DNA from 3 places in the Actinomadura sp. NPDC000600 genome. Region 1 is predicted to be linked to each of the others. Evidence: riboswitches for the same ligand, from Rfam matches in the RefSeq annotation. Region 1 holds a riboswitch; each other region holds the start of a gene.
What was found. A riboswitch is a leader RNA that binds a small molecule or an ion and turns the genes downstream of it on or off. The one in region 1 is predicted to bind cyclic di-AMP.
Positions count from the first base shown of each region.

Region 2: linked by a shared signal. The riboswitch ahead of ABWI07_RS35640 (CHAP domain-containing protein) and the one ahead of ABWI07_RS01125 (NlpC/P60 family protein) in region 1 are both predicted to bind cyclic di-AMP.
Region 3: linked by a shared signal. The riboswitch ahead of ABWI07_RS15385 (C40 family peptidase) and the one ahead of ABWI07_RS01125 (NlpC/P60 family protein) in region 1 are both predicted to bind cyclic di-AMP.

Region 1 covers NZ_JBEUPD010000001.1:256,602-263,846, forward strand. Annotated here, with positions in the region: gene shc (squalene--hopene cyclase) at 1-1,356, shown strand, start outside; gene hpnH (adenosyl-hopene transferase HpnH) at 1,421-2,425, shown strand; gene ABWI07_RS01125 (NlpC/P60 family protein) at 2,502-3,284, opposite strand; cyclic di-AMP (ydaO/yuaA leader) riboswitch at 3,293-3,431, opposite strand; gene ABWI07_RS01130 (MFS transporter) at 3,753-5,216, shown strand; gene ABWI07_RS01135 (sigma-70 family RNA polymerase sigma factor) at 5,278-6,126, opposite strand; gene ABWI07_RS01140 (carboxymuconolactone decarboxylase family protein) at 6,262-6,717, shown strand; gene ABWI07_RS01145 (bis-aminopropyl spermidine synthase family protein) at 6,822-7,245, shown strand, end outside.
Region 2 covers NZ_JBEUPD010000036.1:19,796-27,040, forward strand. Annotated here, with positions in the region: gene ABWI07_RS35625 (L,D-transpeptidase) at 1-405, shown strand, start outside; gene ABWI07_RS35630 (M48 family metallopeptidase) at 413-1,828, opposite strand; gene ABWI07_RS35635 (hypothetical protein) at 1,825-3,093, opposite strand; gene ABWI07_RS35640 (CHAP domain-containing protein) at 3,133-3,963, opposite strand; cyclic di-AMP (ydaO/yuaA leader) riboswitch at 3,971-4,141, opposite strand; cyclic di-AMP (ydaO/yuaA leader) riboswitch at 4,266-4,464, opposite strand; gene ABWI07_RS35645 (C40 family peptidase) at 4,962-6,011, opposite strand; gene ABWI07_RS35650 (NYN domain-containing protein) at 6,201-7,245, opposite strand, start outside.
Region 3 covers NZ_JBEUPD010000009.1:33,994-41,238, forward strand. Annotated here, with positions in the region: gene ABWI07_RS15360 (ATP-dependent Clp protease ATP-binding subunit) at 1-982, opposite strand, end outside; gene ABWI07_RS15365 (histone-like nucleoid-structuring protein Lsr2) at 1,399-1,722, opposite strand; gene ABWI07_RS15370 (RDD family protein) at 2,700-3,323, opposite strand; gene ABWI07_RS15375 (RDD family protein) at 3,331-4,155, opposite strand; gene ABWI07_RS15380 (amino-acid N-acetyltransferase) at 4,161-4,682, opposite strand; cyclic di-AMP (ydaO/yuaA leader) riboswitch at 4,863-5,053, shown strand; gene ABWI07_RS15385 (C40 family peptidase) at 5,057-6,052, shown strand; gene ABWI07_RS15390 (transcriptional regulator) at 6,360-6,593, opposite strand; gene ABWI07_RS15395 (LacI family DNA-binding transcriptional regulator) at 7,020-7,245, shown strand, end outside.

The DNA.
Region 1 (7,245 bases):
TGGGCACGGCAGACGATCGTCCCGCTGACGGTCCTCGGGTCGCTGCGGCCCGTCCGGGCGCTGCCGTTCGACCTGCCGGAGCTGCGGTGCGGCGCGATGCCGGCGAACGAGGCCAAGGGCTGGGGGGCGGCGTTCAACGCCCTCGACCGCGTCCTGCACGTGTACGAGAGGCGGCCGGTGCGCCCGCTGCGCCTGGCGGCGCTGCGCCGGGCCGCCGACTGGATCATCGCCAGGCAGGAGGCCGACGGCTGCTGGGGCGGGATCCAGCCGCCGTGGGTGTACTCGCTCATGGCGCTGCACGAGCTCGGCTACGGCCTCGACCACCCGGTCGTCAAACGCGGGCTGGACGGGCTCGAACGGTTCATCATCCGCGACGACAAGGGCCGCCGCCTGGAGGCGTGCCAGTCGCCCGTCTGGGACACGGTGCTCGCCATGAACGCGCTCGCCGACGCGGGCGTGGCCGCCGACCACCCCGCCCTGGTGAAGGCCGCCGGATGGGTCGTCGGCGAGGAGGTCCGCGGGCCGGGGGACTGGGCGGTGAAGCGGCCGGACGTCCCGCCGGGCGGGTGGGCGTTCGAGTTCGACAACGACGTCTACCCCGACACCGACGACACCGCCGAGGCCATCCTGGCGCTGCGCAAGGTGTCCTTCCCGGAGGCGGAGGAGCCGGTCAGGCGGGCCGTCCGCTGGCTGGACGGGATGGCGTCGCGGGACGGCGGCTTCGCCGCGTTCGACGCCGACAACACCCGCGAGCTCTGCACCAAGCTGCCGTTCTGCGACTTCGGCGCCGTCATCGACCCGCCGTCCGCCGACGTCACCGCCCACGTCGTCGAGGCGCTGGCCGGGGAGGGCCTCGCGGAGTCGCCCGCGGTCAGGCGCGCCGTCGTGTGGCTGCTCAGGGCGCAGGAGGAGGACGGCTCCTGGTTCGGGCGCTGGGGGGCGAACCACGTCTACGGGACGGGCAGCGTGGTGCCCGCGCTCATCGCGGCGGGGGTCCGTCCCGGCAAGCCCGCGATCCGGCGCGCCGTCGCCTGGCTGGAGGACCACCAGAACGCCGACGGCGGCTGGGGCGAGGACCTGCGCTCCTACGACGACCCGGCGTGGATCGGGCGGGGCGAGTCGACCCCCTCCCAGACGGCCTGGGCCCTGCTGGCGCTGCTCGCCGCGGGCGAGCGCTCCCCGGCCGTGGAGGCGGGCGTCCAGTGGCTCGTCGACCACCAGCGCCCGGACGGGAACTGGGACGAGGACCTGTTCACCGGCACCGGCTTCCCCGGCGACTTCTACATCAACTACCACCTGTACCGGCTGGTGTTCCCCGTGAGCGCGCTCGGCCGCTACCTGCGGGCCGCGACATGACGCGGCCCGCCCACGACCCGGTGGAGTCCACCGGGCCCGCACCGCCCAAGGAGGTCCGGACACCATGAGCATGCCGCTCCGCCAGAGCCTTCGCATCGGGGGCTACATCCTCCGCAACAAGCTGCGCGGGCGGGAGAAGTTCCCGCTCATCGTCGAGCTGGAACCCCTGTTCGCCTGCAACCTCGCCTGCGCCGGCTGCGGGAAGATCCAGCACCCGCACGACGTGCTGAAGAAGCGCATGCCGGTCGAGCAGGCCCTCGCCGCCATCGAGGAGTGCGGCGCGCCGATGGTCTCCATCGCGGGCGGCGAGCCGCTCATGCACCCGCAGATCGACGAGCTGGTGAACGAGCTCGTCCGGCGCAAGAAGTTCGTGTTCCTGTGCACGAACGCGCTGCTCATCCCGCGGAAGATCGACAAGTTCACGCCGTCGCCCTACTTCGCGTGGGCGGTGCACATCGACGGGCTGCGCGAGCGCCACGACGAGTCCGTGTGCAAGGAGGGCGTCTTCGACGACGCGGTGGCCGCCATCAGGGAGTGCAAGCGGCGCGGGTTCCGCGTCACCACGAACACGACGATCTTCAACACGGACACGCCGCAGACCGTCATCGACGTCCTCGACTACCTCAACGACGACCTCGAGGTCGACGAGATGATGATCTCGCCCGGCTACGCGTACGACAAGGCTCCCGACCAGGACCACTTCCTCGGCGTCCAGGAGACGCGGGAGCTGTTCCGCAAGGCGTTCGGGGACGGCAACCGCAAGCGGTGGCGCTTCAACCACTCGCCCCTGTTCCTGGACTTCCTAGAGGGCAAGGTCGATTTTCCCTGCACGGCCTGGGCGATCCCGTCCTACTCGCTCTTCGGCTGGCAGCGGCCCTGCTACCTGATGTCGGACGGCTACGCCCAGACCTACCAGGAACTCCTGGACGAGACCGACTGGGACTCCTACGGGCGGGGCCGCGACTCCCGCTGCGCCAACTGCATGGCCCACTGCGGTTACGAGCCCACGGCCGTCTTCGCGACCCTCGGCTCCCTGAAGGAGTCCATGCGGGCCGTCCGCTCGGTCTGACCTGTGACCGCTCTACAACCCGCTCCGCCCGGCACCGGCGATCCGCCGATGCCGGGCGCTTCTCTTGAGCCGCCGCCTACTTGAGGGACGTCGGCCGGTACGCCTTGTACTCGTCGCCAGAGGACAGCCCGTAGGTGAGCGTCCGGTGGTCGGTGCCGTACCGCCCGCGCTGCTCGTACGCCCAGTACGAGGTGTGCTGCTTGTTCGCCCACTTCTCGAAGATGACGACGTGCCGGGTGGTGTTGCTGCCGAGGGCGTCCATGACGAGGTCGCCCTTCTTCAGCTGGGACATCTTGATGCGCTGGGTGTATCGCGACGAGGTCAGGCCGACGGTGTTGGGCCCGGGCTTGGGCAGCCCCAGCGCCATGGAGACGTAGCCCGAGCAGTCGGTGCGGTAGCCGTTGTGCGACCCGGTCTGGCTGTAGGGGACCCGCTGGGCGGTGTGCGGGTGCCAGCTCTTGGCCCGCTTGATGACCAGGGCCCGCTTGGCCGCCTTGGGATCGGCCGCCTGCTGCTGGGGAACGGCCTGCTTCTTCGCGGAGACCGGCTTCGACTCGACCTTCGTCGAGGACCGGCTCTTCGTCGCCTCGGCCTTCGTCGGCGCCTTGAACTCCTTCTGGAACTGGGCCGCGGCCCGGGCCTGCCTCCGCTCTCCGACCTGCGTCCGCCGCTCGGCCAGCAGCTGCGCGGTCTGCTGCTGGGGGACGGTCTGGGCTGCGGCGGCCGTCTCGATGGTCGCGTGCTGCAAGGTCGTCGGCAGTGCCGCCGTCACGCCGAAGGTGGCGAGACCCGTCATCGTGCCGATGGCCCAGGGGGCGAGCCTTAGACGGCGCGACTGCTTGCTGTGCTTGCCTTTCAAGGGGGCTCCTTGCTTCCAAGTGCCGCCTACCGGGTTAGCTGACGGGTTCGGGCGTGGAAGTCGCCCTACGGCCTGGGCAGGCCGATTCACCCCGGTGCGAGGTGGGTCCCCGGCTCCGCGCGACGGCGGACTCGGCGGGTGCCGCTGAGGGAGAAGCGGCGCTGACGATGTGAGGCCCGATCGATGGACCGTCTCGGGGCCTTGTTCCGCGGGGAGGGCACCCCGCCCACGTAAGTGGGACAAAACGCCTGGAGAGCGTCTTGGAGCGGCAAACCTACAGAAATCACCAAGGGATGGCAAGCTTCCCGCGATCAAACCCGCAGCTCAGCGCCCCGGTGGGCGATCCCGAGGTGCTCTGAGTCCCTCCCTCTCCAAGGCCGTACGCGATCCCGCTCCACCTCTAGACGGAGGAGAAACCTCCAGTTAATATCTGGAGGAGAACCCTTCACTTAAAGGGAGGTGGGTTCCATGACCGCCATCACGTCGCGCACCGCGTCCGGCCCGTCCGCGGGCGTCCCGAACCGCCGCTGGGCCGCGCTGGTCGTCATCGCCGTCGCGCAGCTGATGATCGCGCTCGACGCCACGATCGTGAACATCGCGCTGCCCACGGCCCAGCACGCGCTCGGCTTCGGCGACACCGACCGGCAGTGGGTGATCACCGCCTACACCCTGTCCTTCGCCGGGCTGCTCCTGCTCGGCGGCCGGATCGCCGATCTGGTCGGGCGGCGCCGCAGCTTCCTGGCCGGGCTGGCCGGGTTCGCGGTCGCCTCGATGATCGCCGGCGCCGCGCCCGGCTTCGGCGTCCTCGTGGTCGGGCGCGCCCTGCAGGGGGCGTTCGCCGCGCTGCTCGCGCCCACCGCCCTGTCCCTGCTGGCCGTGACGTTCACCGAACCGAAGGAGCGCGCGAAGGCGTTCGGCGTGTACGGCGCCGTGGCGAGCAGCGGCGCGGCCGTCGGGCTGCTGCTCGGCGGCGCGCTGACCCAGTACGCCGACTGGCGCTGGTGCCTCTACGTCAACGTGGCGATCGCCGCGGCCGCGTCCGTGGCGGGACGCATCGTCCTTCCGGCCCCGCCGAGCTTCCCCGGGGCGCGCGTCGACTGGATCTCCGCCGTCCTCGTCACCGGCGGCCTGGCGGCCGTCGTGTACGGCGCCGGGCAGGCCGCCCCGCACGGCTGGGACGCGTGGCAGACCACCGCGCCGCTCGCGACCGGCGCCCTGGCGCTCGCGCTGTTCATCGCGCGCCAGGCCAGGCACGACGCACCGCTGCTGCCGCTGCGCATCCTCGCGGACCGCGGCCGGGCAGGCGCCTACCTCGCCGTGGCCACCGCGGTCGTCGGCGCCTTCGGGATCTTCCTGACGCTCACCTACTACCTGCAGGTGGTCGCGCACTTCTCCCCGATGCGCACGGGCCTGGCGTTCCTGCCGCTCGCCTTCGCCAACTCGGTCAGCGGGTACCTGGTCGGCGCCCTGCTCACCCGGCGCGTGCCCGCCCGCCTGCTGATCGGCGGCGGCCTGCTCATCGCCGCGGCCGGCCTGGCCGTCCTGACCCGGCTCGACCCGGGCAGCGGCTACGCCGCCTCGGTCGTCCCCGTCGAGATCCTGCTCGGGATCGGCATGGGCGCCGTGTTCCCGCCGGCCTTCTCGCTGGCGACCGCCGGCGTCTCCCCGCGCGAGGCCGGGGTCGCCGCCGCCGTCGTCAACGCCGCGTCCCAGATGGGCGGGTCGGTCGGAACCGCCGTCGTCAACACCGTCGCGATCGGCGCGACGGCCGGCTACCTGCGCGAGCACGGCCCGGCCGCCTCCCGGGTGAGCGCCCTCGTCCACGGCTACACCACCGCGGCGACCGTCTCGGCCCTCGCCCTGGCCACCGTGGCCGTCCTGGTGACCCTCCTGATCCGCACCCCACCCCAGCCGGACACCCCCGCCCACTGACGCCCGGCCACCCAGAGCGCCCCCGTCGAAAGGGGCGCTCAAGGCGTGCGGACCCGGCGTGTCAGGTGACCCAGGAGGGGACGATCTGGGCCAGCCGCTTCGGGTCGGAGAGCGTCCGGATCGTGGTGATTCGGCCGTCCTCGACGGTGAAGGCCATCAGGAGGAACGGGCGGCCGCCCATGGTGATGAGAACGCCGGGGACGCCGTCGACCAGTGCCGGGTGGCCCTTCGCGTCCCGGCGGGCCCCGACGGTGGCCTGGGCGGCGACCTCGTCCGCGCCCCGGACGACGCTCGGGCCCCTGTGCAGCTCGACCTCAGGCGCGAGGAGGGTGAGGAGGCCCGCGAGGTCGCCCCGGCCGGCGGCCGCCAGGAAGGCGTCGACGACCCCGCGTGCCGCCGAGTGGGCGTCGGCGGTGGGCGCGCCGAGCCGGATCCGTCCCCGGGCCCTGCTGGCGAGCATCTTGGCGGCGGCGGTGCTCCGGCCGAGGACGGCCGCGACCGCGTCGAACGGCATCTCGAAGACGTCGTGCAGCACGAACGAGACCCGCTCCGCCGGAGTGAGAGCGTCCATGACGACGTACAGGGCGAGGCCGACCGAGTCGGCGAGCACGGCCTCCGCCTCGGGGTCGGGGCCGAGGTCGCCCAAGGCGGTCCAGAGCTCAGGCTCCAGTGGCTGCTCGCCGCGGACTCCGCGCCGGCGCAGGATGTCGAGGCAGATCCGTCCGGTCACCGTGGTGAGCCAGCCGCGCAGCTCCTCGATGCCGTCGCCGCCGGTACGGGCCAGCCGCAGCCACGCCTCCTGCACCGCGTCGTCGGCGTCCGCGTGCTGGCCGAGCACCCGGAACGCGATCGCGTGCAGGTAGGGGCGGTGCGCCTCGAAGTCGGCGGCCAGCTTGTCCTGTCGGGTCACGGTGCTCCCGGGCTGCGTGTCGTGGTTCCTCCACCAGGACGCGGCACGAGTCGAGAAGGTAACGCCGGGGCCGACGTTACTTCTCCCCGGCCCGGTGCGTCGTGGTGCCGTCCACATCGACTGCGGGAGGAAGAGATGGCACCACGGATCCACGGTTCTTCGAGCGGGCCCGACATCGGCGCGGGCGTCCAGGAGATCTTCAAGGCGGTGTACGGCGGCGGCGTCCCCCGGGAGGTGCTGGAGCTGGTCCACCTGCGGGCCAGCCAGATCAACGGATGCAGCGCCTGCACCGACGCCGGAGCCACGAGCGCGGCCGAGGCCGGCGTCAGCACCGAGAAGCTGCTCACGCTGGCCGCCTGGTACGAGGACCCGCGCTTCGACGACGCCGAACGGGCGGCGCTGGCGCTCACCGAGGCCATGACCCGGCTCGCCGACCGGCCCGGCGCGGTCACCGACGAGACCTGGGCCGAGGCCGCCGAGCACTACGACGAGCGGCAGCTCGGGGCCCTGGTCCTGATGGTGGCGATCACCAACTTCTTCAACCGGATCAACACCGCCTTCCGGGTGCCCGCCGGAACGCGCTGGGGCTGAGACGCGCGGCGCGGGGGACCGCCGGATGGTTCCCCGCCCCTCCGCGCGGCGAGCGGCGCGGCCTGGTCGGCGGTGCGGAGGCCGGGCGCCGATAGCATTCGCGGGTGGCTGATGGGGAAACGCCGAACGGTCCACCGGTCGCGGCGGACATGGACCCCCGGCGTGTCCATACCGCGCTGGGCCTCCTGGCGGACCGGCGATGGCGGACGCTCGGCGAGCTGGTCCGGGAGACGGGCGCCCCGCGGCGCTCGGTGGAGTCGCTGCTCGCCGGGCTCTCGCTGGAGCGTGCCGGCGACCGGTTCCGCCTCACCCCGGAGCAGGGCGGCGAGATCGTCGACCTGCTGAGCACCGGGTACCGCCCGCTCGAACCGGCCGACCCGGTGGGGCACCTGCTGCCCGAGTACGCCGCCGTGGTGGAGCGGATGGCCGGGCTGATCGAGCGGGCGCCGGGGGCGCGGCACGTGCTCGACCATGTATCGGCGACGCCGGAGACGGTGGTGCGGCGGGCCCTGCTCCTCGCGGCCCGGT
Region 2 (7,245 bases), on a different contig from region 1:
TCGGAGTGGGACGGCTGCGGTCCCGGCTGCGCCGGGTACTACAGCCTGACCGTCTACAAGTCGGTGCGGATCTCCGACAGCGGCGAGTACGTCCACAGCGCGCCGTGGTCGGTCGGCGCCCAGGGCAGCGAGAACGTCAGCCACGGCTGCATCAACGTCAGCCCGTCCAACGCCAAGTGGTTCTACAACCTCTCCCAGCGGGGCGACCCGATCACGGTGACCGGGAGCAGCCGGGAGCTGGAGCCGGAGAACGGCTGGGGCTACTGGCAGGTCAAGTGGCAGGACTGGACGAAGGGCAGCGCCCTGAAGCGGTCGGTCACGACGGCTCCGCACGTGGACGCGGCGACCCTGTCGGCGCAGCGGGGGGCCAAGGTCCCCGGTGCGCAGCGGGCCGAGGGCAACTGAGCGCCGGCTAGCGCTGCGGCGGCGGGACCCGGACGCGGTGCATGCGCGCCCAGTCGCGGGCCATGGCGATCCGGTCGGGGCCCGAGGGGTGCGTGAGCCACAGCAGGTACTCCGCCGCGTCGGGGTCCAGGTCCGAGACGTTGCGCACGGACAGCGCGTGCTGCATCGACACGAACGTCGACGGGTCGCGGGTGAGGTCCAGCGCGTGGACGTCGGCGCGGGCCTCGATGCGGCGGCTCACGAGGTTCTGGACGGGGGCGGCGAGCGTCGTCCCGGCCGTCACGAGCGCGAGGAGGAGCGCGATGGACCTCGGGTCGGCCGCCCCGCCGCCGCGGCGGGCGTCCGGGCCGGCCCCGCCGGGACCGGGCGCGCCGGGATCGAGCCCGGCGCGCCGCAGGAGGCGCGGGGACGTCATCAGCGGGTACAGCAGGCAGAGTGCCCCGGCCACGCCGAGCGCGCCCACGAGCGTGCCCCACAGCACGTCGTCGCGCTTGGCGTGGCCGAGCTCGTGCCCGACGATCGACTCGACCTGGGCGGGGGGCGACTTCAGCAGCGTGTCGTAGAGGACGATGCGGCGCGTGGAGCCGAACCCGGACACGTAGGCGTTGAGCGACGTCGTCCGGCGGGAGGCGTCCGCGACGAGGACGTCCTTGACGGGCACGCCGTCCCGGCGGGCCATCGCCAGCAGGTCGCTGCGCAACTGGCCCGCGGGCAGCGAGTGGAACTTGTTGAACACCGGTTCGACGGCGAGCGGGTAGACGAACGAGACGAAGACGACGAGGACGAACCCGCCCGCGGCGGCGCCCGTCCACCAGTAGCGCGGGAAGCGGCGGGTGAGGGCGTAGAGCAGCAGGAGGGCGATCGTGTAGATGACCCACGTGACGGCGAGGGACTTCGCCTGGTCGACGAGCCACGCGGGCCAGCTCTGCGTGGAGAGCCCGTAGCGGCGCAGCACCGACTCGCCCCAGACGTCGAACGGCAGCCCGGCGATGCGCAGCAGCGTGGTAAGGGCGAGGGTGGCGGTGATGATGCGCAGCCACCGGCGACGTGTCCTGGCGGTGACCCAGCCGATGAACCGTGCGCCCAGCGGGGTGAAGCCCAGCACCAGGACCAGGACGAGTCCGACGGCGAGCCCGGAGTAGGCGGGCGGGTTGACGGCCGAGTCGAACGCCCTGGAACGGGCGATCTCGGCGGGGGTGAAGTCCAGTGCGGGGTCGGGTCTCACGCGCCCGCCGGGGACGTGCCCGGGCAGCGGGCTCCACGGGGTGGTCAGGGCGAGGACGGCCGCGACCCCGGCGAAGAGAACGGCGGCCGTGACGGCGGCGGCGACCCGGGGCCGCCGTGCCGGGGCGCCGGGGGCGCCGCCCGGCCTTCCGCCGGCGGTGCCCTCGGCGCTGCCCTCGTCCGTCTCCGCCTCGCTCATGCGAGCTCCTCTTTCACGTAGTCGCGCCAAAGTGCGGTGAAGCGCTCCCGCGTGAGGCCCAGCACGTCGCGCAGCGCCGCGGCCTCCGGGGCGCGCCCGGCGGCCCGGTAGAGCCGGACGAGCGCCGCCTCACCGTACCGGTCGGCGACCATCCGGCAGGCGAGCCAGGCCTCCTGGTAGGCCTGGGAGAGGCGCGGGGAGCCGCCGGCGAACGCGTCGGCCGCGGGGAGCGCGGACGGCGCCCGCCCGGCGGAGACCTCGCGGCGCAGCTCGCCCGCCGCCGACCGGGTACTGATCTTGACGCGCCGGTAGCCGACGTAGTCCGCGAAGCCCTCGATCAGCCACAGCGGGGTGCGCCGGTCGCGGGCGCCGCCGGTGGCGACGTGGGTCAGCTCGTGCGTGAGGACGACGTTGCGGCCGAGCTCGTTGAGGCGGCCGAAGGTGCCGGGGGAGATGATGACGCGGTCCTCGCCGCGGCCGTCCCCGGGGGCGATGGTGGCGAGCGCGGCGATCTGGCCGAGGCTCTGCCCGGGGCCGGCGAGCGCGGAGGCGAGGGAGGCGTCGGCGGGGACGAGCGCGACGACCCGCTGCGCCCACCCCTTGCCGACCACGGAGGTGACGACCGGGACGGCCGCGTCCAGCCGCGCGGCGATGCGGTCGAGGCCGGTGCCGTCGCCGATGACGAGTCCGGCTCGCCCCCTGACCGCCGTCAGGGGGCCGCTGTCCCAGATGTCGGCGTCGTCGGTGAGGCCGCGGGACGTCCCGTCCCCGACGACCGTCCACGTCCCGCCGCGCGGGGCCAGCGTGAGGTAGCGGGTGCGGGCCACGTCGCTCCTGTCGAAGCCGCGCAGCCTGTAGCGCACCTCGATCCGGACGACGGCGTTGCCGCCGTCCATGGCCTCGGTGTTGACGATGCGCTCCCGCCAGTTCTCCAGGGGGAGTTTCCGGAGGTTGCCGTACATGAGGGCCTGGGCGTCCCGGAAGGCGGCGGGGGCGTCGCCCACGCTGGCGAGGAAGGCCATGCGGTCGCCGTCGCGGACGGCGCGCGCGCGGTTGGCGAGGACGGCGGCGGCCGTCTCCGGGCTGAACGTCCCGGCGACCCGCGAGGTGGCGGCGCCGGCGCCGCCGGCGCCGGGCGCCCCGCCGCCGGAGCGCGAGCCGACCAGGCCGGCGCCTCCGGCGAGCAGGGCGGCGGCCCCGCCCGCGCCCAGGGCGAGGACCCTGCGCCGCGTGACGGTGGCGTCCTGCCCGGGGCCTTCCTCCATGGGCGCGATCCTATGCAGGACGCGGGGCGAGGGGCGGCATCACGACCGGTAGTCCGGGTAGCCGTAGCCGACGACGTCGTCTGTGGAACGTTCCTTTACGCGGACGGCGTTGTCGGTGTTGCCCTCGACGGCCTCGATCGTGCCGTCGTCGATCTCCTCGACGACCAGGCCGACGTGCCGGATGTCGTCGAAGGACTTGCCGCCGTCCCACGCGTAGAAGACGATCGCGCCGGGCCTCGGCTCGGTGCCCCAGCGCCCGTGCTCCTGGAACCAGCGGGCGTGCGCGACCGTCCAGGCGTCGCTGCCGACCTGGTCGCCGAAGCCGATCTGCTCGCCGACCCAGGAGACGAACATGTCGCACCAGTTCGCGTCGCTGTAGCCGTCGAGGGACCCGCCGTCGCGCGCGAGCGTCTCCCGCGCGCGGGACGTGGACATGTACCACTCCTGGAACTTGGTCTCGCCGCCGCCGTCCTCCTCGACGCCCACCTGCGAGCGGGCGAGCCTGATGGCCTGCGCGGCGGTGGGCCGCGACTTCCCGGCCGCTCTGGCGGAGGGCCTGCCGGACGACACGGCCGACGGCCGCTCGGGCCGGGTCTTCTTGGGGGTCTTCGAGGCGCGGATCCTGGGCTCGCCCTCGGACTTGCGCCTGGACGGGTCGCCGTGCGCCGCCAGGCCGGGGGCCAGGTCGGCCGCGGCGGCGGACCTCACCGGGGCGGAGCCGAACGGCAGGACCGACGCCTGCGCCGTGGCGGCGGCGGTGCCGAGCACGGCGGCGCCGACGACGACGCCGCCGGTCGTCCGCCACGTGATGGAAAGGGGGTGCGGCTTCCGGTGCTTGCCCGGGGCCTTCTTGCGGTGCGCGCGTGGCACGGGGGTCTCCTCGGCTTCCATGGCGCCTACCGGGTTAGCTGACGGGTTCGGGCGTGGAAGCCGCCCTACGGCCGCGAAGGCAGGCCGATTCACCCCGAAAAGGACACAGTGGGTCCCCGGTTCCGCGTCGGACGCGCATGCGGGGCACGGCGGTCCGCGGATTCGGCGGTGGCGTGCCCGGGGGCGGGCACACCGGTTCGGATTGGGGGAGCTCCGGCGGCGGGGGGTGCCTGCGGAGCGAAAGGGGGGGCCGGGGCGTGGTCGCGTGGCGGCCACGCCCCAGGTACCGCTGCGGGATTCTCTCCTTCTCTTCCAGACGCCTACCGGGTTAGCTGACGGGTTCGGGCGTGGAAGTGGCCCTACGGCGGCTCTCGCCGGTGCCCCGGGAGAGACGCGCCGATTCACCCCGGGTGCCGGAATGCCCGTCCGGAAAGACTCTCCGGACTCCGGCGGATATGGGTCCCCGGTTCCGCTCTTCGGCGGATTCGGCGCTGCCGCTGCGATCCTGGGGGCGATATGGGGCCCTGCGCGGGACCTGTCTCCCGCGTGCGAAAGAGCGGCGCCTGATGTTGTGTGCGGACGGCGCCCCGTCTCCGGGGCCGTCCGGGGCCTGCCCCGTGTAGGCCACTGCGGCAGCACGCTCGGCGCCATGCACGCGGCAAGCGTGCGCACGGTGGGGCGGGGGTAGGCCTGGTCTGCGTCGAGACCGTGCGGCGCCTGCGGGCGCCGCGGGACGGCACGTGGGGCGTGCCGCCCGGGGGTGCGGCGCGTGGCTCGCGCCGCCGTCACGCGGGTGCTGGATGCTCCGCGTGGGACCGGGGCGCCTGGGGGGCGCCGCGGGTCCACGGCGTCTGGAGGGCGCCGTGAGTGGTGACAAGGTACCAAAGCCCCAAGAGAAGGCAAACCCCCCCAAAATCAACAACGGACCAGGTCAAGCCCGGTCCGTTGTCGATGAGGGCCCCGTCACACCCGCGCCGCGGGGGTGTCAGGGCGGTGCGTCAGGGGCGTCCGGCGCCGTAGTAGTTGCTCAGGTAGTAGCCGGAGGTGATGTCGCTGATCTTGACGACGTCGCCGGTGTGCGGGGCGTGGATCATCTTGCCGCCGCCCACGTACATGCCGACGTGGCCGAGGTTGCTGAAGAAGACCAGGTCGCCGGGCTGCAGGTTGCTCTTGGCCACCCGCTTGGTCGCGGCGTACTGGGAGTTGGTGGTGCGGGTGATGCCGACGCCCGCGGCGGCCCAGGCCTTCATGGTCAGGCCGGAGCAGTCGTAGGAGCCCGGGCCCTCGGCGCCGTAGGAGTAGGGCTTGCCGAGCTGGGCGTAGGCGAAGTCGAGCGCCGCGCGGGCCGGACCGCTGGCCGGGCCGTTGTAGGTGCCGCCGGTGCCACCGCCGCCGCCCGGGCGCGACGGCGTGCCGCCGCCGAGCCGGCGCACGAGCGCCTTCTGCTTCTGGACCTGCTTGTCGAGCTCCTGCTTCTGCTTCTTCAGCTCGTCCTGCTTGGACTTCACCTCGTCGTAGGCGGACTTCGCCTGGGCCTGCTCGCGGCGGAGCCGCTGGGCCGTCGCAAGGAACTGGGTGAGCTGGGAGCTGCGCTCGTGCGACAGGTGCGAGAAGACGGCCGCCTGGTCGAGGATCGACTGCGGGTCCTTGCTGCCGACGAAGCCGGTGACGTCGGCCGAGTCACCGTTCTTGTACGCGGTGGCCGCCATCTGAGCGATCTTGGACCGCTGCTCCTCGAAGCTTGCCTGCTCCTGCTTGCTCGCCTTGGTCGCGGAGTCGAACTTCTTCTTGGCGACCTTGAGCTTCTCGCGGTTCTGGTTGAACTGCTCGACCTTCTGGTCCATCTGCTCGTTGAGCTTGTCGAGCTTCTTCTGGGCCTGCGCCCGGGTCGGCTTGGGCTCGGCGTGCGCCACCACCGGGGAGCAGGTCAGGGAGACCGCCACGGTCAGGCCGGCGACGGCCGCCAGGCGACGGGAGACGCCTCTGCCCGCGGAACCCGCCCTGCGGGCAGGCCGCTGCGCCGGTGCCCCGATGTGATCATTGGCCACGGTCGGTTTCGCCCCTCTCGTCCAACGACGTCAGCGGACGACATTAGCGAGGGGCAACAGCCGTCACAACCGATTCATCACTCTTTGATTGACATCTGCGGACATCATCCACTTTTCGTGACGTGATGATCACGGACCGCGAGGCTTGCCTTATGAGAGCCTTATGGCCGCCTTATGGGCGGGCCCGCCCTAGGAGCGGCCCAGCCTGCGCAGCAGCAGGGAGGAGGGGCAGGGGCGCGCGCTGGCGCGCCGCGCGGCGTCGGCGACCTCCCGGTCGGACGACACCACGACCACCGACCGGCCTGGCGGCTCCGCCCGCACGAGCTCGCCGATCAGCTCGTCCGCCGTCTGCCCCGGGCGGCTGAACAGCACCCGCACCCCGCGCGGCGCCGCGATGGCGACCGGCGCCTCCAGCTCCGCGCCGTCGAACACGCACGTGACCTCGGCGCGCGTCTGCGCGGCCAGCCCGCCGAGCCCGGACAGCAGCCGGCTGCGCTGGTCGGCCAGCGGCAGCTCCCCGTACCCGGTCTTGGTGACGTTGTAGCCGTCCACCACCAGGTGCACCTGCGGGAGCGTGAGCAGCCTGTCCAGCAGCTGCGGGTCGCTGTCGGACAGGGCCCGGCCGGGCAGCGCGCGGTGCGCCAGCCGGTCCGGCTCCAGCCCGCCGACCGCGTCGGCGGGACGGCCGATGGTGGAGGGCAGGGCCAGCTCCCGGCGGACGCCCTGCGCGGCGTCCACGAGCGCGTCGAGCAGCATCCGCAGCCGGACGTCGTCGACGTTGCGCCCCTCCCGCGCGGCCCGCCTGGCGGCCTCCGCCGCCTCCTCCGCCCGCGCGGCGCGGGCGCGCAGCCTGCGCAGCTCCTTGTCCGCGGCGGCGGTCGACTCGCGCGCGGCGGCGAGCTCGCGGTCGGCGTCGGCGGCGACCGCGAGGGCGCGCTCCTCCGCCGCCCGGTACCGGGTGCGCGCGTCGTGCAGCTTGCGGCGCAGCTCCGCGACCTCGGCCTTGGTCTCGCGGAGCTCGGCGCGCAGCTTGGCCAGCTCGGCGCCGCGGGCGTCGCGGGTCGCGGCCAGCTCGGCCTTCAGCGCGGCGATGCGGCGCTCGGCCTCCTCCTCCTCGGACGCGGTCGCCGAGCGCGCCAGCTCCTCGCGCGCCGATTCGACGAGCGCGGTCCAGCCCGCCGGGCGCAGCAGGTAGGCCAGCACCGCGACGCGCACCGGATCGGCCGCGGGCGGC
Region 3 (7,245 bases), on a different contig from region 1:
GGTGCTTGCGGTACTCGTCCAACGTGGTGGCGCCGATGGTCTGCAGCTCACCGCGCGCCAGCATCGGCTTGAGGATCGAGGCGGCGTCGATCGCGCCCTCGGCGGCGCCCGCACCGACCAGCGTGTGCAGCTCGTCGATGAACAGGATGATGTCGCCGCGGGTGCGGATCTCCTTCAGCACCTTCTTCAGGCGCTCCTCGAAGTCGCCGCGGTACCGGGAGCCGGCCACCAGCGCGCCCAGGTCGAGGGTGTAGAGCTGCTTGTCCTTGAGCGTCTCGGGCACCTCGCCCTTGACGATCTTCTGTGCAAGGCCCTCGACGACGGCGGTCTTGCCGACGCCGGGCTCGCCCACCAGGACGGGGTTGTTCTTGGTGCGGCGGGACAGCACCTGCATGACCCGCTCGATCTCCTTGTCCCGGCCGATGACCGGGTCGAGCTTGCCCTCGCGCGCCGCCTGCGTCAGGTTGCGGCCGAACTGGTCGAGCACGAGGGACGTGGAGGGAGCCGACTCCGAGGGACCGCCGGAGGCGGCCGGCTCCTTGCCCTGGTAGCCGTGCAGCAACTGGATGACCTGCTGGCGGACCCGGTTCAGGTCGGCGCCGAGCTTCACCAGCACCTGGGCCGCGACGCCCTCGCCCTCACGGATCAGACCCAGCAGGATGTGCTCGGTGCCGATGTAGTTGTGGCCGAGCTGCAACGCCTCGCGCAGCGACAGCTCAAGGACCTTCTTGGCACGCGGAGTGAACGGGATGTGGCCCGACGGCGCCTGCTGGCCCTGGCCGATGATCTCTTCAACCTGCTGACGCACGGCCTCAAGACTGATCCCCAGGCTCTCCAGAGCCTTGGCGGCCACGCCCTCACCCTCGTGGATCAGACCCAGGAGGATGTGCTCGGTGCCGATGTAGTTGTGGTTGAGCATCCTGGCCTCTTCCTGAGCCAGGACGACAACCCGCCGCGCGCGGTCGGTGAACCTCTCGAACATCTCGTCGCTCCTCACAGAGCGGTTGGGCAGAGTCCGGAACGTCCGGAACTGTCCTTCCGCATGCTAGCCCGCCCCGAGGAGGCCGCCCGGTGCACTCCCACCAGGAGACGTTCCCCAGCTATGCGCTGTTCAGTCTCATCCAACTACCGCATCGGTGCGTCATGTTCCCGCTACGCCCCAAGCGAACGGGGGACTTTTCGCAGGTCGGTCAAGGCGCGGGCCGAGAGTGCCGAATGGGGGTGGAGTTTCCACCCGCGCGCCCTGTGTACCTCACGGCGGACTCGGCGAACCGCGCGGACGCTACGCCACAAGCGAACGGCTCACCGGGAGAACGGCCGCCCCGCCGACGAAGCGCCCCGCTAACGGCGAACGGCCCGCCCCGCTAACGGAGACGGGCCGCCGGTGGTCCGGGCGGATCAGTTGGCCGCCTCGTACTGCTCGATCACGTGAGCCGGGATGCGGCCGCGCTCATTGACCTTGATGCCGTTGTTCTTGGCCCAGGCGCGGATCTCGGCACTGCGTTCGCGGCTGGAAGCGCCGCGCTGCCGGCGGCGGCGGTTGACCGTGCCCGCCTTACGGGACTTCTCGACGAACGGCTGCAGCGATTCCCGCAGCTTCGTCGCGTTGGCGCCACTGAGGTCGATCTCGTAGGAGGCGCCGTCGATCGAGAACGCTACGGTCTCGTCCGCCTCGCCACCGTCGAGGTCGTCGACGAGAAGCACCTGAACCTTCTGTGCCATGGGGACAGACCTTTCGGCTTGAGCAAACTCTAATCGAGTGCCAAAGATATACCTAGAACTTCGCAGATGACAATTCCGGCGTCCACCATGAACCGGCAGTCGAGGGAAACCGCCTTCCGCCCGTGACCGGCTGTAATCGGCCTCGTCGTTTCGGGTGCGCACAGACCTCGGATGACGCCCGGACCCGGCCCGGGCGCCATGAATTCCCCAACCCGCGGCGACCCGCCCGGGTTTTCAACCGTGACCGGCGTCACTGCGTACCGCGCTGACCTGCGCAGGAGTGCGCGCATTGGGCCGGGTTTGCGGACGGCGCCGCCCCGGCCGCGATTAACCTCCCGTATCGGGCACTAACCGCCTGCCCGCGCGGTAATGCGCAGGTGACCGCAGTGCCTGATCAACCCCGTACCGGTGGACGTGGACGAATAACGCCCGAGGGCCCGGCCCCGAAATCTGTTGCCGCGGCAGGACGGGCGCGGTCCTCGCCCTGCTCGCGCCGCGGAAGCGGGGTGCCGACCGGTGTCGCGAAATCAGGAGATCGGGACACAATCCCACCGTCTGCCCCAGTTCTTCAACCCGGCCCCGGAGACCGGCGGAGCCACGCCTCAGGCCCGGCTTCCACCGCGCGGGGCATGCCGTGCGAAAGGTCCGTTCCAAGGGCGAGGGCATGCCATCCGGAGTAAGTCCAGGCCCGCTATCAAGCGGTCGCGTTCTGGCCGCGGCAACGGCATCGGAGGGAACTCTCAAAGCGGAGGCGACGTCCGGGACGAGACACATCCCGCCGGTTTCAAGACCGCAACCGGAAGGAACGGGCATATGCCGCCCACCCCTAGGGCGCCGGAATCAGCGAGCATCTCGGCGAAAGCATGTATAGCGCATGCGAGCGGAGTCGCGTGCGCGCCGGCGCGCACGCGACTCCGTGGTATCGGACGGGCGGTATTGGAACCCCGCGAGCACCGCCCGGCACCCGGGAGATGCCCTCAGAAGGCCGAGGATTCGGGCCGGGGGCGCTTTACCACGAGCGTCCCGGCGACCCTGTCGTGAACGGCCTGGCGGCTCGTGCCCTCGAACACGGCCCCCGCGTTCACGACCCAGAAGATGCTCGCGAGCAGACCGAGAACGGGAATCGGGCGCAGCCCGATCGGCACCGAATAGACGGCGGCGCGCAGAACGCAGCGCAGGACGTCCGGACGCGCGTGCGCACCGGAGGACTCGGCCTCCCCCGGAGGCGCGCTCTCCTCGGGCTTGGGGGCCGTCACGGGCACGAATCCGGGCACGGAAACGGGTATGGCCGACGCGCCCCCGGGACCGGCGGCCCCGGCGGCCTCCCCGGCCCCCTGTGCCGCCGCTCCAGGGGCCTCCTGAGCGGTCGCCGCGACCACCTCGATGCCCGCGACGCGCTTGCCGAGCGTCCGGCCCCAGAGGGCGAGCTGGACCGCCTCGTAGAGCAGCATGCATCCGGCTACGGCTGTCGGAGCCACGACGTCCGCCGTGTGCCCGGACACGAGCTCGCGGACGACGAGAACGACGGGGATGCCGACGACGAGCGTGTCGACGACGCGCGCGAGGAGCCTCTGTCCGGGCTCGGCGAGCGGTGCCGCCATCGTGGCCTTAGCCCGCGTACTCGGAGTACTCGGAATCGTCATATCCGACCCGCTCGTCGATGACGAGCGTGCCGGCGAAGCGGTCATGCAGTGACTGGTGCAGGGGCTGGTCCCAGATCGCCCAGAGGTAGGCCATGAGTGCGCCCGCCCAGACAAGCACCATCCCGTACGCGGCGTAGTCCCACACCATCACCGCCAAGACGAGGAAGAAGAAGACGCCGAGCTGGTAGCCGACGTGGGTGATCCCCGCCCGCCAGACGGCCTGCGTCGTGGTGATCGGGCTGCCCGCAGGACGCGCCTGGACGACGCCAAGGCCGAGGACGCGCTTCCCCAGCGTGCGCCCCCACATGGACAACTGGACGGCCTCGTAGATGAACGGCAGCACGGACAGCACGCAGAAGAGGGTGAAGATGATGGGCCAGTTCCACACGCCCCCCTCGTCCTCGGTCTTGCTGCCGGGCTTGCCCAGACCGAAGGCACCGATCGTCACCGGAAGGACGAGGGCGAACCCGAAGACCGCGACGAGCGCGTTGTCGATGATCCGGGCGCCCGCCCGACGGTGGATCGGCGCCAGCGCCAGATCACCGCCGTCGTCGTAGGAGCCGTGGTGGTCGTAGGAGCCGTGGTCGTCATAGGCGGGCTGCTGGTTCCACTGCTGCTGCGACTGCCACTGCTGCTGGGGCTGCTGGGGCTGCTGCTGCCACTGCTGCTGGGACGACGGCTGCTGCTGCGGCTGCTGCCACTGAGGACCTTGGTACTGGGGCGGCGGGCCGTACGAACCCTGCCCCTGCTGGGGCCGATAAGGCCGCCCGCTGTGGGGGGAATCGCTCATTTGAGTCAGTCCTCCAGGCGAAGCAACATCCGGGTGTTGCCCAACGTATTCGGCTTGACCCGGTCGAGGTCCAAGAACTCTGCCACGCCTTCGTCGTAGGAGCGGAGAAGTTCCTCGTACACCTCAGGCGCCACCGGAGTCCCCAGGATCTGCTGGAAGCCGTGGCGGGCGAAGAACTCCACCTCGAAGGTAAGGCAGAACACCCTCCGCACGCCGAGTTCCCTTGCGGTCTCCAGGAGGCGGGTCACGATCCGGTGCCCGATTCCCCGTCCCCCGCACTCCTTCTCGACCGCGACCGAGCGGACCTCCGCGAGGTCCTCCCACATGACGTGGAGGGCGCCGCACCCGACGACGCGCCCAGGCGTCCCGTGCTGGATGTCCTCGGCGACCCAGAACTCCTGGACGTCCTCGTACAGCTTGACCGTCGTCTTCTTCAGCAGGCGCCGCCCCGACCCGGCGTACAGATCGACGAGCCTGCGTATCTCCTGGACGTCGGCGGTGCGGGCACGCCGGATCACGACTTCCACAAACAGGCGAGATTATCGAACGCCGCCGCTCGCCAGGGGCACCCCTCCGCGCAGGCGGCCGAACGCGCCGCCACCGCGCCGCGCCACCTGCCAATTCGCATGTTCTGGTTGGCATCCCATGCGGGTTCCGTTAGTGTCCATCGCTGACGTCGGCCGACCGCAGGACGGAGGCCGAACCGCCGAGTCCCAAGGCCGCAACCAGCGTCCTGGGAGCCGGGGACCCACTTTCGGAGCGTTTCGGGGGATCGCCCTGACGACCAACCGTGAGGGGTGAATCCGCAGCCGCGAGCGATCGCTCGCGCGCGGCCGCGGACGGGCTGCTCCGGCCCCAACCCGTCAGCTAACCCGGTAGGCGGCTGAGGAGAGGAGTATTCGTGAAGCGATCGCGGCATGCTTCCCTTTCACGCTTCTACGGGCGCGCGGCCACGGCGGTCGGCGCGCTCATCGTCGTTTCGGCCGCTCCGTACGCGCTCGTCCCGCACACGCTCGCCGTCGCGCACGCCGACCCCGACCCCTCGGCCAAGGAGCTGAGGACGAAGGCCCTCAAGCTCGCCGACCAGCTGGAGCAGCTCACCGAGCAGTACAACGGGCTGAAGGTCAGGCTCGCGCAGTCGCAGCGCGCCGCCAAGGTGGCCACGGAGAACGCCAAGCGGCAGGAGAAGACGCTCGAGACGCTCCGCCAGAAGGTCGGATCCCTCGCGGCGACGAGCTACATGCAGGGCGGCTCCGACCCCACGGTCTCCTTCGTCGCCTCCCAGGACCCGCAGTCCATCCTCGACCAGGCCGCGACCCTGCACTACTTCGCCAAGCAGGACAGCACCCAGGTGCTCGGGCTCATGCAGGCCATGCAGTCCGCGCAGCGGGCCCGCAAGTCCGCCGAGTCCCGCGCCAAGCAGGTGAAGGACCTGAAGTCGCAGCTCGAGTCGCAGCGCACGAAGGTCACCGACGCCTACGAGAAGATCCGCGGCAAGCTCGTCGACAAGGACCCGACCCAGCTCGCCAAGCTCCCGGTCGTCGGCACCGGCAAGGCCGCGCAGGCGCTCCGGTACGCGATGAGCAAGATCGGCCGCCCGTACGTGTGGGGCGCCGCCGGGCCGAGCACCTTCGACTGCTCCGGCCTCACGATGTGGGCCTACAAGCAGGTCGGCATCAACCTGCCGCACTACACCGGCAGCCAGTGGAACGCGGGAACGCACGTGTCGCGCAGCGAGCTCCAGCCCGGCGACCTCGTGTTCTTCTACTCCGACCTGCACCACATGGGCATCTACGTCGGCGGCGGCAAGATGCTGCACGCCCCGCAGACCGGAGACGTCGTGAAGATCGCCTCCATGGACGGACGCCCCTTCGCCGGCGGAGTGCGGGTCGCCTGACCGGCGGCCCGGCAGGCAACGCGTACGACGATCGATAACGCCGTGCCTCCGGACTCGTCGCGCCGACCGTGCCGGATGAGGACGGGCACGTCGATCCGGGCGGACGTGTCGGGCAGGGCGGCCCTGCCGGCCGTCGGGCCGGCTCAGGGGGCGTGCCCGGTTCGAACGCCGTCCGCGGCGGCGCCTTCTGCAGGGACCTACCTGCCAGGGCGCCGGCGCCGCCGCTGCGGGGTCGGACGGAATTCGAACGAGCCGCCATTTCTCCGGATGACGCCCGCCGTCCCCTGGCGAGCGTCGGGGGTGCAGGCTAGATGAGCTGCCTTCGGGCCGCCCACACCACGGCCTCGATAGGGGTGTTGACCTCCAGCCGGTCGCAGATCGTCCGCAGCCGGCGCCGCAAGGTCCGAGCGCTCAGTTCCAGCTTGCGCGCCGCCACATCGGCGGTGACACCGCTGGCGATCTGGGCGAGCAGTCGGATCTCCTCTTCGCTCAGCCCGAAATCGTCGGTGCCACGACGTGCGAGTGTGGCTGCTGTTTCCACTCCGTCCTCCCTCGTCCGTGGTGATGACCGCGGGGATGCAGCCGTCCGCTGCACAGGCACGGGTTGGCCTCGATCTGTACGCGCGTTGGGTTGCCGGGTCCGGACCCTTCCGGACTTAGATCATCGGGTTCCTTTGCTGTCTCACGCGCTTGGCCGGAGGTGGCCGCATGGCCGATTGCGGGGGTGTACGGGGGAACTCCGGGTGACGATTCACTCGTTGCCCTGCCGAGGGAGACGGGATGAGATCGCCAGCCATCCGCACCCGCCCCTCCCGCCGAACTCACCGGTCCTCGCAAGTGAACGAAGATCGTGAATCGTTTCAAGCTACGCTTCGGCTCGGAACGCTAGGCGGCCGGATCCGGCCCGTCAAGCGCCGGTCAAGAGCGCTACGCGCCCGTACGTTCACCATGTGTGACCGTGCATTCGGTGCCACGCCATGCAAAACTCCACTACCTGGGAAAACGCCCATGGAGCGGGACGAGGAGCGAGTTGCCACAGACCAGCATCCGTGAGGTCGCGAGGCGCGCGGGCGTCTCAGTTGGGACCGTTTCGAATGTCCTAAACCGGCCAGATCTCGTGGCCGAAGCTACCCGTGACCGTGTCCGCGCGGCGATCGAGGAGCTCGGGTTCGTCCGCAACGAGTCCGCGCGCC